DNA from 2 places in the Streptomyces sp. NPDC014894 genome. Region 1 is predicted to be linked to the other one. Evidence: riboswitches for the same ligand, from Rfam matches in the RefSeq annotation. Region 1 holds a riboswitch; the other holds the start of a gene.
The links. Region 1 has a riboswitch for cyclic di-AMP ahead of ACF089_RS24740 (transglycosylase family protein). Riboswitches for the same ligand answer to the same signal wherever they lie in the genome.
Positions count from the first base shown of each region.

Region 2: another riboswitch for cyclic di-AMP. It lies ahead of ACF089_RS16330 (M23 family metallopeptidase); the one in region 1 lies ahead of ACF089_RS24740 (transglycosylase family protein).

Region 1 is NZ_JBIBWD010000010.1:251,377-258,463, forward strand. Features, by position in the region: gene ACF089_RS24715 (GtrA family protein) at 1-56, shown strand, start outside; gene ACF089_RS24720 (SurA N-terminal domain-containing protein) at 135-788, shown strand; gene ACF089_RS24725 (nucleoside triphosphate pyrophosphohydrolase) at 830-1,807, shown strand; gene ACF089_RS24730 (cytochrome P450) at 2,378-3,631, shown strand; gene ACF089_RS24735 (transglycosylase family protein) at 3,815-4,858, shown strand; cyclic di-AMP (ydaO/yuaA leader) riboswitch at 5,120-5,293, shown strand; gene ACF089_RS24740 (transglycosylase family protein) at 5,297-6,037, shown strand; gene eno (phosphopyruvate hydratase) at 6,345-7,087, shown strand, end outside.
Region 2 is NZ_JBIBWD010000006.1:96,896-103,982, forward strand. Features, by position in the region: gene ACF089_RS16320 (M16 family metallopeptidase) at 1-980, shown strand, start outside; gene ACF089_RS16325 (M16 family metallopeptidase) at 1,007-2,374, shown strand; cyclic di-AMP (ydaO/yuaA leader) riboswitch at 2,584-2,745, shown strand; gene ACF089_RS16330 (M23 family metallopeptidase) at 2,759-3,535, shown strand; gene ACF089_RS16335 (GntR family transcriptional regulator) at 3,754-4,407, shown strand; gene ACF089_RS16340 (HPr family phosphocarrier protein) at 4,599-4,880, opposite strand; gene ACF089_RS16345 (GNAT family N-acetyltransferase) at 4,962-7,087, shown strand, end outside.

The DNA of each region.
Region 1 (7,087 bases):
GGCGGCGGGGGGCCGAACCGGAGCCCGTATCGGCCGAATCAGTGTCCGCGAAGTAGTGGCCCCGCCACCCCGGACTGCCTAACATCGTTCCCGCAGGCTTGTGAAGCGCAGCACAATCATGCCGGGAGGCTCCTTTGCACCGCCGCCGTCGCACCGCGATCACCGTCTCCGCCGCGCTGCTCTTCGCCGCGCCCCTGCTCAGCGCCTGCGGCAATGAGGCGCACCCCGGGGCGGCCGCCGTCGTCGGAGGCCAGCGGATCGACGTCTCCGCCCTCCAGGCCGGCGTGAAGGACGTCCGCACCGCGCAGCGGAGCTCCCCGCAGTCGGCGCAGCTCGTCAAGGACAGCGGCCAGCTCAGCCGCGCCAAGCTCTACGACCTGATCGTCAGCCGGGTCGTGGAGCGCGCCGCCGACGACGCCGGGGTGAGCGCGAGCCGCAAGGAGGTCGAGGACGGCCGGATCGCCCTCGCCCAGCAGTCGGGCGGCGAGGAGCAGCTCACCGCGATGTATCTCCAGCAGCGCGGGGTCGCCCCGGACCAGGTGGACGACGTGGTCCGGCGGGACATCCTCGTCGGCAAGCTCGCCGAGTCCATCGGCGCGGCCAACACCCCCGACGGCCAGCAGCGGCTGAACGCGGCCTTCACCGCCGCCGCGAAGTCGCTCGACATCGACGTCAATCCGCGCTTCGGCAGCTGGAACGACCAGAAGCTGGAGCTGGGCGACTACAAGGCCCCCTGGATCACCCAGGTCACCAAGGCCGCCCAGCCCGCCGAGCCGGACGCCGTCTGACCGGAGGGCCGCGCCCCTCGGCCGGGAGGTAGGTTCGAGGGGTGACCACAGAACACCCCGCCACCGGCCGCATCGTCCTGCTCACCGCCAGCCATCGCGTCGCCCCGGGGCTGCTGTCCTGGCCCGCGTGGCAGACGCTGCGCACGGCCGGGCGGGTGCTGTGCGCCGACGCCGCGCACCCCCAGCTCCCCTATCTCCGTGAGGCGGGCGTCGAGGTCGAGATCGCCGCGCCCTCCGCCCGCGAACTGGTCGACGCCTGCGCCGGGGGCGTGACCGTCGTCGTCATCGCCGCCGGCGAGGGCGACGGGCCGCTCACCGACGGGCTGGCCCGGCTCGCGGGCTCGGGCCGGGAGCGGATGCCCGACCTGGAGCTGCTGCCCGGCTCGTACGACCTCCCCGGGGCCCGGCTCCTCGATCTCGTCCAGATCATGGACCGGATCCGCGCGGAGTGCCCGTGGGCCTCCGGGCAGACCCACCAGGGCCTCGCGAAGTACGGCATCGAGGAGGCGTACGAACTGGTCGAGGCGATCGAGGACGGCGACCGCGACGAGCTGCGCGAGGAGCTGGGGGACGTTCTGCTCCAGGTCGTCTTCCACGCCCGGATCGCCGAGGAGGACGGCGAGGAGCCGTTCTCCGTCGACGATGTGGCCGGGACGATCGTGGAGAAGCTGATCCACCGGCATCCGCATGTCTTCGGCGACGCGCGGGCGGAGACGCCGGAGGAGGTGCGGGAGCAGTGGCTGCGGATGAAGGCGGTCGAGAAGGAGCGGGAGTCGGTGACGGACGGGGTGCCGCTGGGGCAGCCGGGGCTGGCGCTGGCGGCGAAGCTGGCGTTCCGGGCGCGGGCGGCGGGGCTGGAGGTGCCGCTGCCGGAGGGGGAGGGGGTGGGGTACGAGCTGCTCGCGCTGGCGGTGCGGGCCGAGGCGGCCGGCGTCGACCCGGAGGCCGCCCTTCGCGCCGCCGCCCGTGCCTACCACACCGCCATCCGCACCGCCGAACCCCACCCTTCCCCCTCCTGATCCCCCTCGCCCCACCCGTGCCACCGCCGGGCACCCTGCCCCCGACCCCCCGCGCCTCAATCGCCGGCGGGGCTGGGTTTGCTTGAGCCTTCGCGCCTCAATCGCCGGCGGGGCTGGGTTTGCTTGAGCCTTCGCGCCTCAATCGCCGGCGGGGCTGGGTCTGCCTGAGCCCCGCGCCTCAATCGCCGGCGGGGCTGGGTCTGCCTGAGCCCCCGAACCTCAATCCCGGCTGGCCAGGTTTGCCCGGCCTGTGGCGCAAGTTCCAGCCCGTCCGGCGTTTGAGGACGGACCTGTGCTGTGGGGTGCTGGCTGTCGTGGGGGCCTGTGGCCCATGTTCCAGCCCGTCCGGCGTTTGAGGACGGACCTGGTCCCGTGGGTGCGGGCCGTTGTCGGGGGCCAGCCCCCGAGCCCCCGCGCCTCAATCGCCGGCGGGGCTGGGTTTGCCTGAGCCCCGCGCCTCAATCCCGGCGGGGCCAGGTTTGCCCGGCCTGCGGCGCAAACGCCGGCGGGGCTGAGTTCGCTTGAGCCCCGCGTCGGCGAGGCCCCGCGCGGGGCGGATACGGTCGGGGGGTGAGCAGCCCCCCGCCCCCCACCCCCACCCCCACCCCAGAACTCTTCACGTGGGAGTTCGCCACCAACCCCTACCCCGCCTACGCCTGGCTCCGCACCCACGCCCCCGTCCACCGCACCCGCCTCCCCAGCGGGGTCGAGGCGTGGCTCGTGACGCGGTACGCCGACGCGCGGCAGGCGCTCGCGGATCAGCGGCTGTCGAAGAATCCGGCGCATCATGACGAGCCGGCGCACGCCAAGGGCAAAACCGGTATTCCGGGGGAGCGCAAGGCCGAGCTGATGACTCATCTGCTCAATATCGACCCCCCGGACCACACCCGGCTGCGCCGGTTGGTGTCCAAGGCATTCACTCCACGCCGAGTGGCCGAATTCGCACCCCGGGTCCAGGAGCTGACCGACACCCTCATCGACGGCTTCATCGAGCGCGGGGAGGCGGATCTGATCCATGAGTTCGCCTTTCCGCTCCCCATCTACGCCATCTGTGACCTGCTGGGCGTCCCCCGGGAGGATCAGGATGACTTCCGGGACTGGGCCGGAATGATGATTCGTCACGGCGGCGGCCCGAGAGGCGGTGTCGCGCGCTCGGTGAAGAAAATGCGCGGCTATCTCGTCGAGCTGATTCACCGTAAACGCGAGAACCTGGGCGACGATCTGATCTCCGGGCTGATCCGGGCCAGTGACCACGGCGAGCATCTCACCGAGAACGAGGCCGCCGCGATGGCCTTCATTCTTCTCTTCGCGGGCTTCGAGACCACCGTCAATCTGATCGGCAACGGCGTCTACGCGCTGCTGCGCGAACCGGCCGAGCGCGAGCGCCTCCAGGCGTCCCTGGCGGCGGGCGAGAGCGGGCTGCTGGCGACCGGACTGGAGGAGCTGCTGCGGTACGACGGGCCGGTCGAGGTGGCCACATGGCGGTTCGCCACCGAGGAACTGGTCCTCGGCGGCGAGCGGATCGCGGCGGGGGATCCGGTGCTCGTGGTGCTGGCCGCCGCGGACCGCGATCCGGAGAGATTTTCGGAACCGGACGTACTCGACCTTTCCCGGCGCGACAACCAGCACTTGGGGTACGGGCACGGCATCCACTACTGCCTCGGCGCGCCGCTCGCCCGGCTGGAGGGGCAGACGGCCATCGCCACCCTGCTCAGAAGGCTGCCGGACCTTCGGCTGGCCGCGGATCCGGCGGATCTGCGATGGCGCGGAGGGCTGATTATGCGTGGATTGCGGACCCTGCCGGTGGAGTTCACGGGGCGTTGAATTGACGGTCCGTCAGGATTGTGACTTTCGCGTGATCTCCGCTGCATCGACTTGTGACGCGTGTTCGAGTGCGGCTACGTTCACCCCGTCTCAAGCAGTCAGGCGAAAGGCAACCGTATGCTCTCCGGGAATGGGCGACATCGCCGACCCCGCCAGGTTCCGGCTCTCGTCGTCGCGGCGGGGGTGACGGGATCGGCCATCGCGATCCCCCTGCTCGGCGCGGGTTCGGCGGCCGCGGTCGAGTCCACGACATGGGACCGGGTCGCGGAGTGCGAGAGCGGCGGCGCGTGGAGCGCCGACACCGGCAACGGCTACTACGGCGGGCTCCAGTTCTCCCAGGAGACCTGGGAGGCCTTCGGCGGTACGGAGTACGCCTCCCGCGCCGACCTCGCGAGCCGCTCGCAGCAGATAGATGTGGCCGAGAAGGTACTTGCGGCACAGGGCGCGAAGGCTTGGGCCTCCTGCGCCGCGATGGCGGGTCTCACCCTCGGGGCCGACGCCGGCGGCACGGAGCCGTCCTCCTCCCCGAGCCCGGCCGAGAAGGCCGAGCGCGCGGCGAAGGAGTCGAAGGCTCCGGCCCCGGGTCCGACCCAGGGCGTGGGCAGCGGCGCGGACAGAGCCGGCGGCACCGGCCCCGGCGCCGACCGGGAGGTCGCCAAGAAGACGGAGAAGGCCGCCGAGGAGGCGGGGAAGGCCACGGAGAAGGCGGACAAGGCCACCGAGAAGGCCGAGAAGGCCGACAAGGCCGCCGAGAAGCCCGCCGGGAAGCCCGAGGGCTCCGGCAAGCACCGGGGCGAGCCCGCCGAGGAGCCGGCGACCGGCTCGAACCGTACGGACGACGCCAAGGCGGGGAACGGGTCGGACGGCGCCCCCGCCGCCGGCGGACCGCCCCGCTCCGACGGGCAGGACGAGACGGCCGTACCCGAGGACGGGACCGCGACCGGCGATCCGGTCGCCGAGCGCGAGGCGGACGCCGGACACCCCTCCCGGGGCGAGTCCCCGGCCCGTGACGCCGTCGAGAAGACGGCGGACGAGGCCGCGGAGGGCAAGGCGGAGGAGAAGGACGGCGCGTACACCGTCCGGCCCGGCGACAGCCTCTGGGCCATCGCCCAGGCGCAGAAGCTGGACGGCGGCTGGAACGCCCTCTATGAGGAGAACCGCGAGACCGTGGGCTCCGACCCCGATCTCATCCACCCGGGCCAGAACCTCGACCTCGCCTCGAAGTAGGGGCAGTTCGATGCCCTCTGTCCTAGTTTGCTCAAATGAGACAAGGGTCTCTTTGCGGTAACTGGCCCACATAGCCTTCCGGAATCTCGCATTCCAGGCCCGACCTGCGGAAACGCAAGGTACCGGAGTGGCGCGATGGGCGATTTCTCCCCGATGTTCTCCTTTGAACATCGGGGAGAGGTGCGCTTACGGTCTGAACCGCTCGCCACCGCGGGCACCACGACCGTCACGCCGAATCCTGCCGTCGGTCGGGGGAACACGACGCTCAGTGCGCCGAAGGCAGGAGCGGGGGACCCAGGTAAGCGCCGGGCGCCGGCCGTCGAATCCGACGGCGGGAACCGGCTAGGGGTGAAGTCGCGCGCAAGGACGCGTGACCGGGCAACTCACTTGGCCCGAACCCGACAGCTCACCTCGTAGGCGTCGGTGAGGAGACGTTCCATGCTGTTTTCCGGCAAGGGCAAGCACCGCCGCCCGTCCAAGGCTGTCCGTATCGTCACGTTCGCCGGTGTCACCGGTGCGGCCGTCGCCGCCCCGCTGATCGGCGCCTCCACCGCCTCCGCGGCCACCGCCGCCGAGTGGGACAAGGTCGCCCAGTGCGAGTCCGGCGGCAATTGGTCCATCAACACCGGCAACGGCTACTACGGCGGCCTCCAGTTCTCGGCCTCCACCTGGGCCGGTTACGGCGGCACCGCGTACGCCTCCACCGCCGACAAGGCGTCCAAGGCCCAGCAGATCCAGATCGCCGAGAAGGTCCTCGCCGGCCAGGGCAAGGGCGCGTGGCCGAGCTGCGGCGTCGGCCTGTCCAACGCCGCGTACGGCGGCGGCTCCGCCGAGGCGGCCCCGCAGCCGAAGACCCAGCCGAAGGCCGAGCAGGCCCCGCAGCAGCAGGCCCCGCAGCAGGCCCAGCCCGAGCAGCGCACCGAGGCCCCGACCACCCGCTCCGAGCGCACCGAGGCCCCGGCCGCCGCCCCGCAGCCCGCGCAGCAGCCGCAGTCGAAGCCCGCCGGCGGCTACCAGAAGGGCGACGGCGAGTACGAGGTCAAGGCCGGCGACACCCTCAGCACCATCGCCGCGGCCGAGAAGGTCGACGGCGGCTGGTCCAAGCTCTTCGAGCTGAACAAGGACATCGTCGACGACGCTGACGTCATCTACGTGGGCCAGCAGCTCGACCTGAGCTGACGCACCCCGCCGGCCCTCGCGGCCGGCGCCCCGGGCCGCCCCGCCCGACCGTACGACCCGAGCCGTGGCCCCGCCCCTCCGCGGGTCGCGGAACGCCCCGGTCCGCGCGCTTCCCCCGAACGCGCGGACCGGGGCTCTCTTGTGTTACCAGTCAGTAGGCAGGGTCGGTCCGTCCCCGGGAGCTGGACTTCACCCCCTTTTTCGTCCCAGGGGGCGGGCATCCGCAGGGCGGGACCCGCCCGCCGGTTAGGCTCTTGTCGCAAGGCCAAAGAGACCCTGCACTTCACGCGTCACATCCCAGAAGGAGATGCTCGTGCCGTCCATCGACGTCGTCGTAGCCCGGGAAATCCTGGACTCCCGAGGCAATCCCACGGTCGAGGTCGAGGTTGGCCTCGACGACGGCAGCACGGGTCGTGCTGCAGTGCCGTCCGGCGCCTCCACCGGTGCCTTCGAAGCCATCGAGCTTCGCGACGGCGACCAGAACCGCTACCTCGGCAAGGGCGTCGAGAAGGCCGTCCTCGCCGTCATCGAGCAGATCGGCCCCGAGCTGGTCGGCTACGACGCCACCGAGCAGCGGCTGATCGACCAGGCCATGTTCGACCTGGACGCCACCGACAACAAGGGCTCGCTCGGCGCCAACGCCATCCTCGGCGTCTCCCTCGCGGTGGCCCACGCCGCCTCCGAGGCCTCCGACCTGCCGCTCTTCCGCTACCTCGGCGGCCCGAACGCGCACCTGCTGCCCGTTCCGATGATGAACATCCTGAACGGCGGCTCGCACGCCGACTCCAATGTGGACATCCAGGAGTTCATGATCGCCCCGATCGGCGCGGAGTCCTTCTCCGAGGCGCTGCGCTGGGGCACCGAGGTCTACCACACGCTCAAGAAGGTCCTGAAGCAGAAGGGCCTGTCCACCGGCCTCGGCGACGAGGGCGGTTTCGCGCCGAACCTCGACTCCAACCGCGCCGCGCTCGACCTCATCCTCGAGGCCATCAAGGAGGCCGGCTACACCCCGGGCACCGACATCGCGCTCGCGCTCGACGTCGCCGCCTC
Region 2 (7,087 bases), on a different contig from region 1:
AGCGCCGCCAGCGGTACGACAACGTCCCGTACGGCACCGCGTTCGAGAAGCTGACCGCCCTCTCCTACCCGGAGGGCCATCCGTACCACCACACGCCCATCGGCTCCATGGCCGATCTGGACGCCGCCACGCTCGACGACGCCCGCGCCTTCTTCCGCACGTACTACGCGCCGAACAACGCGGTGCTGTCGGTCGTCGGGGACATCGACCCCGAGCGGACCCTCGCCTGGGTCGAGAAGTACTTCGGCTCCATCCCCTCCCACGACGGCAAGCAGCCGCCGCGCGACGGCTCCCTGCCGGAGAACATCGGCGCGCAGCTGCGCGAGGTCGTGGAGGAGGACGTTCCGGCGCGGGCCCTGATGGCCGCCTACCGGCTGCCCCACGACGGCACCCGCGAGTGCGACGCCGTGGACCTGGCGCTCACCGTCCTCGGCGGCGGCGAGTCCTCCCGCCTCCACAACCGGCTGGTACGGCGCGACCGCACCGCCGTCGCCGCCGGATTCGGGCTGCTGCGGCTGGCCGGCGCCCCCTCGCTGGGCTGGCTGGACGTGAAGACCTCCGGCGGCGTCGAGGTGCCGCGGATCGAGTCCGCGGTCGACGAGGAGCTGGCCCGCTTCGCCGCGGAGGGCCCCACCCCGGAGGAGATGGAGCGCGCCCAGGCCCAGCTGGAGCGCGAGTGGCTGGACCGGCTCTCCACCGTCGCCGGCCGCGCCGACGAACTGTGCCGTTACGCGGTGCTCTTCGGTGACCCGCAGTTGGCGCTGACCGCGGTCGAGCGGGTCCTCGACGTCACCGCCGAGGAGGTCCGCGCGATCGCCGCCGCCCGGCTGCGCCCCGACAACAGGGCGGTGCTGGTGTACGAGCCGATCGCCGCCGACGACGAGGCGGACGAGGCCGGCGAGGCCGGGCAGACCGACGGCGGCCCGGCGGGCCCCGACACGACCGAGCGACGCGACGACGAGGAAGGGGCGCGCCAGTGACCGACACCGCCGAGCCGCTGATCAGCATGGAGTTCCACCCGCAGCCCCAGGCGGGCGAGGCCAGGCCCTGGGCGTTCCCCGCCCCCGAGCGCGGCACCCTGGACAACGGGCTGACCGTGCTGCGCTGTCACCGCCCCGGACAGCAGGTCGTCGCGGTCGAGATCTCCCTCGACGCCCCGCTCGACGCCGAGCCCGAGGGCCTCGACGGCGTCGCCACCATCATGGCGCGCGCCCTCTCCGAGGGCACCGACAAGCGCTCCGCCGAGGAGTTCGCCGCCGAGCTGGAGCGCTGCGGCGCCACGCTCGACGCGCACGCCGACCACTCCGGCGTCCGGGTCTCCCTGGAGGTCCCGGTCTCCCGGCTGCCCAAGGCGCTCGGGCTGCTCGCCGAGGCCCTGCGCGCGCCCGCCTTCCTCGACAGCGAGATCGAGCGGCTGGTGCGCAACCGGCTGGACGAGATCCCGCACGAGAGCGCCAACCCGGGCCGCCGGGCCGCCAAGGAGCTGTACCGGCAGCTCTTCCCGGCCTCCCTGCGGATGTCCCGCCCCCGGCAGGGCACCGAGGAGACCGTCGCCCGGATCGACTCCGCCGCCGTGCGCGCCTTCTTCGACGCGTACGTCCGCCCCGCCACCGCGACCGCGGTCGTCGTCGGCGATCTGACCGGGGTCGACCTCGACGCCGTGCTCGCGGAGACCCTCGGCGACTGGACGGGGAACACCGCCGCGCCGCGCCCCGTCCCGGCGGCCGTCGCCGACGACACCGGCCGGGTCGTCATCGTGGACCGCCCCGGCGCGGTGCAGACCCAGCTGCTGATCGGCCGGGTCGGCCCCGACCGCCACGACCGCGTCTGGCCCGCCCAGGTGCTCGGCGCGTACTGCCTCGGCGGCACCCTCACCTCCCGGCTCGACAAGGTGCTGCGCGAGGAGAAGGGCTACACCTACGGCGTACGCGCCTTCGGCCAGGTGCTGCGCTCCGCCCCCGACGGGACGGGCGCCTCGCTGCTCGGCATCAGCGGCTCGGTGGACACGCCGAACACCGGCCCGGCGCTGGAGGACCTCTGGACCGTGCTGCGGACCCTCGCGGCCGAGGGGCTCACCGACGCCGAGCGGGATGTCGCCGTACAGAATCTGGTGGGCGTCGCGCCGCTGAAGTACGAGATGGCCGCGTCCGTCGCGGGCACCCTCGCCGACCAGGTGGAGCAGCACCTCCCCGACGACTACCAGGCGCAGTTGTACGTACGCCTGGCGGAGACCGGCACGGTGGAGGCGACGGCGGCGGTCGTCAGCGCCTTCCCCGAGGACCGGCTGGTGACCGTGCTCGTCGGTGACGCCGCGCGGATCGCCGAGCCCGTCAAGGCGCTCGGCATCGGCGAAGTGACCGTCGTCACGGGCTGATTGAGGCGTCGAAGGGAACCCCGGCCCTCCTGAGGGCCGGGGTTCCGCCATCTGATCCTTGTATGCCCCTTTTGACGGTTCATCGCCTGGAAGCTTCCTTTCTGTCCTGTGGCATGTGCAACAAAAGACGCCGCTTGTTTGCCGATGGAAAGTCCGCGCGCATAGCGTCGGTCCGGCTGTTCGCCCGCTGTACGCCGCACCCGCGGCAAGGGCAGCCATCGCCGAATCCCCGCAGGGCGCGAGCCCGGGGAGCCGGGGACCAAGGTCCCCAGGGGTGAATCGAGCGCCTTCGCGTCCGCGCGGAGGAGCCCGTAGGAGACCTTCCTGCTCCGAACCCGTCAGCTAACCCGGTAGGCGAGAAGGAAGGAAAGGACCAGCCTCTCCATGGCGTTGACCCGCCCCACCGGGAAACACCGTGCCCCGAGCCGTATGACGCGCAGAAGCGCGAGCATCGCCGGAGTCGCCACCATCGCCACCAGCGGAGTCTGCGGAACCCTCGCCACCCCCGCGTTCGCCGCCGAGACGGCCACCACGGCGTCCATGGAGGACACCGGCACCCTGCTGATCCTCGCCGCCGACGCCGAGGCGGACTCCCTCGCCGACGAGGTCGCCGACCAGGCCGCCACCCAGCGGCGCGCCGCCGCCGCCCGGGTCGAGGCCGCCGAGGAGGCCGAGCGCAGGGCCGAGGCCCGCGCCCTGGAGATCCGCGAGGCCGAGGCCCGCGCCGAGCGCGAGGCCGAGCGCAGGCGCCTCAACTCCTTCCAGCTCCCCGTCGCCGGCTCCCACGTCTCCACCGGCTATCAGACCGGCGGCTCCCTCTGGTCCTCCGGCAGCCACTCCGGCATCGACTTCCACGCCCCCCACGGCACCCCGGTGGTCTCCGTCGGATCCGGCACCGTGGTCGAGGCCGGCTGGGGCGACGCGTACGGCTACAACGTCGTGATCCGGATGAACGACGGCACCTACACCCAGTACGCCCACCTGGCCTCGGTCGGCGTCGCCGTCGGGCAGAGCCTGGCGCCGGGCCATCGGATCGGACTCTCCGGCTCCACCGGGAACTCCACCGGACCGCACCTCCACTTCGAGGCCCGCAGCGGCGCCGAGTACGGCTCCGACGTCAACCCCCTCGCCTATCTGCGCGCCCGGGGCGTGGCCGTCTGACCCCGCGGGCGCCCCGCCCGTACCCCCGTACCTCTCCGAAGGCCCCAGCGGAAAGCCGCCGGGGCCTTCGGCGTGCCCCGGCGCACCGCCGCCGGAAGATCCCACCGGATTTCCCGGAGCCGTCGGGAATGACGGTCCGCTGCAATAGAGTCGCCGAAACGGAAGGCCCACCGGCCGCATTGCACGAGATTCCGGCGGATTACAGCGGAGGTTCGGTCATGCGCATTCCCGCGCACTCGGTACGCACGGCGATCCGCGACGACATCGTCTCCGGCGCCTTCCCGCGCGGCGCCAGACTCGCCGAGGAACAGCTCGCCCGGCGCTACGGCGTCTCCCGGATCCCGGTGCGCGAGGCCCTGCGCACCCTGGAGTCCGAGGGCTTCGTCGTCACCCGCCGGCACATCGGCGCCCAGGTCGCCGAGCCCACCGAGCAGGAGGCCGCCGATCTGCTGGAGGTACGGACCCTGCTGGAGCCGCTGGGGGCCGCCCGGGCCGCCCGCCGGCGCACCGAGGCCCACCTCAAGGTCCTGCGCGGCCTGGTACGCCTCGGCCAGGACCGGGCCCGCCGGGGCCACGGCGAGGATCTGCGGGCCCTGGGCCGCTGGTTCCACGAGACCCTCGCCCAGGCCTCCGCCAGCCCCGGGCTGATCGCGCTCCTCACCCAGCTGCGCCACAAGATCGCCTGGATGTACGCCGTCGAGCGCCAGGACCGCCCCCTGGAGTCCTGGGCCGAGCACGGCGCGATCCTGGACGCGGTGGCGCGCGGGGACGCCGAGCGCGCCCGGACCCTCACCGCCCTGCACGTCGAGCGCGGCGCCGGGGCCCACCGGCTGCGCCCGGCCGGTCCCGCCGGAATGCGCAACACGATGTGAACACGGAGCGCATCCGGAATTAACACAGAGCCGGTACAGGGGGGGGCGCGATTTACCGCGCTATATCCGGGAGGATTCTTTTCGCGCACAGCGCGCTTCTTCATGCCGGCGGGTGAAAAAGCGAAGCCGTGATGTCCCGCGTACGGGACATCACGGCTTCGCTCCGCCCTGGGACGGTCCGGGTCGGGGGTTCAGACCGTCTCGGGGAGTTCTTCGAGGCCCTCGGCGACCAGCTTGGCCAGCCGGTCCAGCGCGGCGTCCGCGCCCTCGGCCTCGGAAGCCAGCACGATCTCCTCGCCGCCCTGGGCGCCCAGACCGAGCACGGCGAGCATCGAGGCGGCGTTGACCGGACTGCCGTCGGCCTTGGCGATGGTGACCGGGACGCCGGAGGCCGTCGCGGCCCGGACGAAGATGGAGGCGGGTCGGGCGTGCAGGCCTTCGGCCCAGCCGACGTTGACGCGGCGCTCAGCCATGGTGGTGCCCTTCACAATAAATCGGTTGTCTAGACCAGCGTCCCATGGTACGGGACGCCGGCGCGGTCGTACGCTTTCGGCATGCGCAGCCGGCCGGAGCAGACCTATCCCGATCACTGGGAAGCAGACGTGGTGCTGCGCGACGGGGGCACCGCGCGCATCAGACCGATCACCACCGAGGACGCCGAGCGCCTGGTCAGCTTCTATGAACAGGTATCGGACGAGTCGAAGTACTACCGCTTCTTCGCGCCCTACCCCCATCTCTCCGCGAAGGACGTCCACCGGTTCACCCATCACGACTACGTGGACCGGGTGGGGCTGGCCGTCACGGTGGGCGGGGAGTTCATCGCGACCGTCCGCTACGACCGGATCGACGCCTCGGGCCGCCCGGCGAGCGCCCCCGCCGACCAGGCCGAGGTCGCCTTCCTCGTCCAGGACGCCCACCAGGGGCGCGGGGTCGCCTCCGCGCTCCTGGAGCACATCGCGGCGGTGGCGCGGGAGCGCGGGATCCGGCGGTTCGCGGCCGAGGTGCTGCCCGCCAACAACAAAATGATCAAGGTGTTCCGGGACGCCGGATTCACCCAGCGGCGCAGCTTCGAGGACGGCTCCGTCCATCTGACCCTCGATCTCGAACCGACCGAGAAGTCCCTCGCCGTGCAGCGCGCCCGTGAGCAGCGCGCGGAAGCGCGGTCGGTGCAGCGGCTGCTGGCCCCCGGCTCGGTGGCGGTGATCGGCGTCGGCCGGGCCCCCGGCGGAGTCGGCCGTACGGTGCTGCGCAATCTCCTCGCGGGCGGGTACACCGGCCGCGTCCACGCCGTGAACAGCGCCTTTCCGGCCGACCGGGACGAGGTCGACGGGGTGCCCGCGGTCCGGTCCGTCGGCGAGATCCTCCCGGAGCCCGGAGGCCCCGGAGGCCCCGGAGGCCCCGGAGGTCCTGGAAGTCCCGGAGGCGCGGCAGGCCCCGGAGGCGCGGGGGACGCCGGGCCGGCCGTGGACCTCGCCATCGTCGCGGTCCCCGCCGAACGGGTGCCGGAGGCGGTCGCGGACTGCGGCGAGCACGGCGTCCGCGGGCTCGTCGTGCTCTCCGCCGGATACGCGGAGAGCGGCGTCGAGGGCAGACGGCGGCAGCGGGAGCTGGTCCGCCAGGCCCGCTCGTACGGTATGCGGATCATCGGCCCGAACTCCTTCGGGATCATCTCCACCGCCGCCCCGGTGCGGCTCAACGCCTCCCTCGCGCCGCAGACGCCCGCACCCGGCCGGATCGGGCTCTTCACCCAGTCCGGGGCGATCGGGATCGCGCTGCTCTCGGGGCTGCACCGCAGGGGAGCGGGGCTCTCCACCTTCATATCCTCCGGGAACCGGGCCGACGTCTCCGGGAACGACTTCCTCCAGTACTGGTACGAGGACCCGGACACCGATGTCGTCCTGCTCTATCTGGAGTCGATCGGAAACCCGCGCAAATTCACCCGGCTCGCCCGGCGCACGGCGGCCGAGAAGCCGGTCGTGGTGGTGAAGGGCGCCCGGCACAGCGGCAGCGAGCCGCCCGGGCACGCGGTCCAGGCGACCCGTATCCCCGACGCGGCGGTGGGGGAGCTGCTGCGGCAGGCCGGAGTGATCCGCGTCGACACCGTCACCGAGCTGATCGACGCGGGGCTGCTGCTCGCGGGCCAGCCGCTGCCCGCCGGACCCCGGGTGGCGATCCTCGGGAACTCCGAGTCGCTGGGGCTGCTCACCTACGACGCCTGTCTGACGGAAGGACTCCGTCCGCTGCCGCCGCTCGATCTCACGACGGAGGCCACCCCGGCCCACTTCCGCGCCGCGCTGGACCGGGCGCTGGCGGACGACGGCTGTGACGCCGTGGTGGTGACGGCGATCCCCTGGGTCGGGGAGAACGGCGAGTCGGAGTCGGGCGACGGGGAAGTGCTGGCGGCGGCGCTGCGGGAGGCGGCCGCGTCCGCGCCGGCGAAGCCGGTGGCGGTGGTCCACGTCGAGCTGACCGGCCTCTCCGGCGCCCTCGCCGCCGCCCGGCCCCGGACCCGGCCCGCCCCAAAGACCCCGGGGGAGAGCGGGTCCGACCCGGGCCGCCCGGAGCCCTCGCGGCCCGCCCCGCGAGGCCCCGTACCGGATCCGACGCCGCCGGCGCCCGTACGGGACCCGGGCCGCCCGGGACTCGCGCCCGCGCCCGGACCTGGGCCCGGCCCCGACGG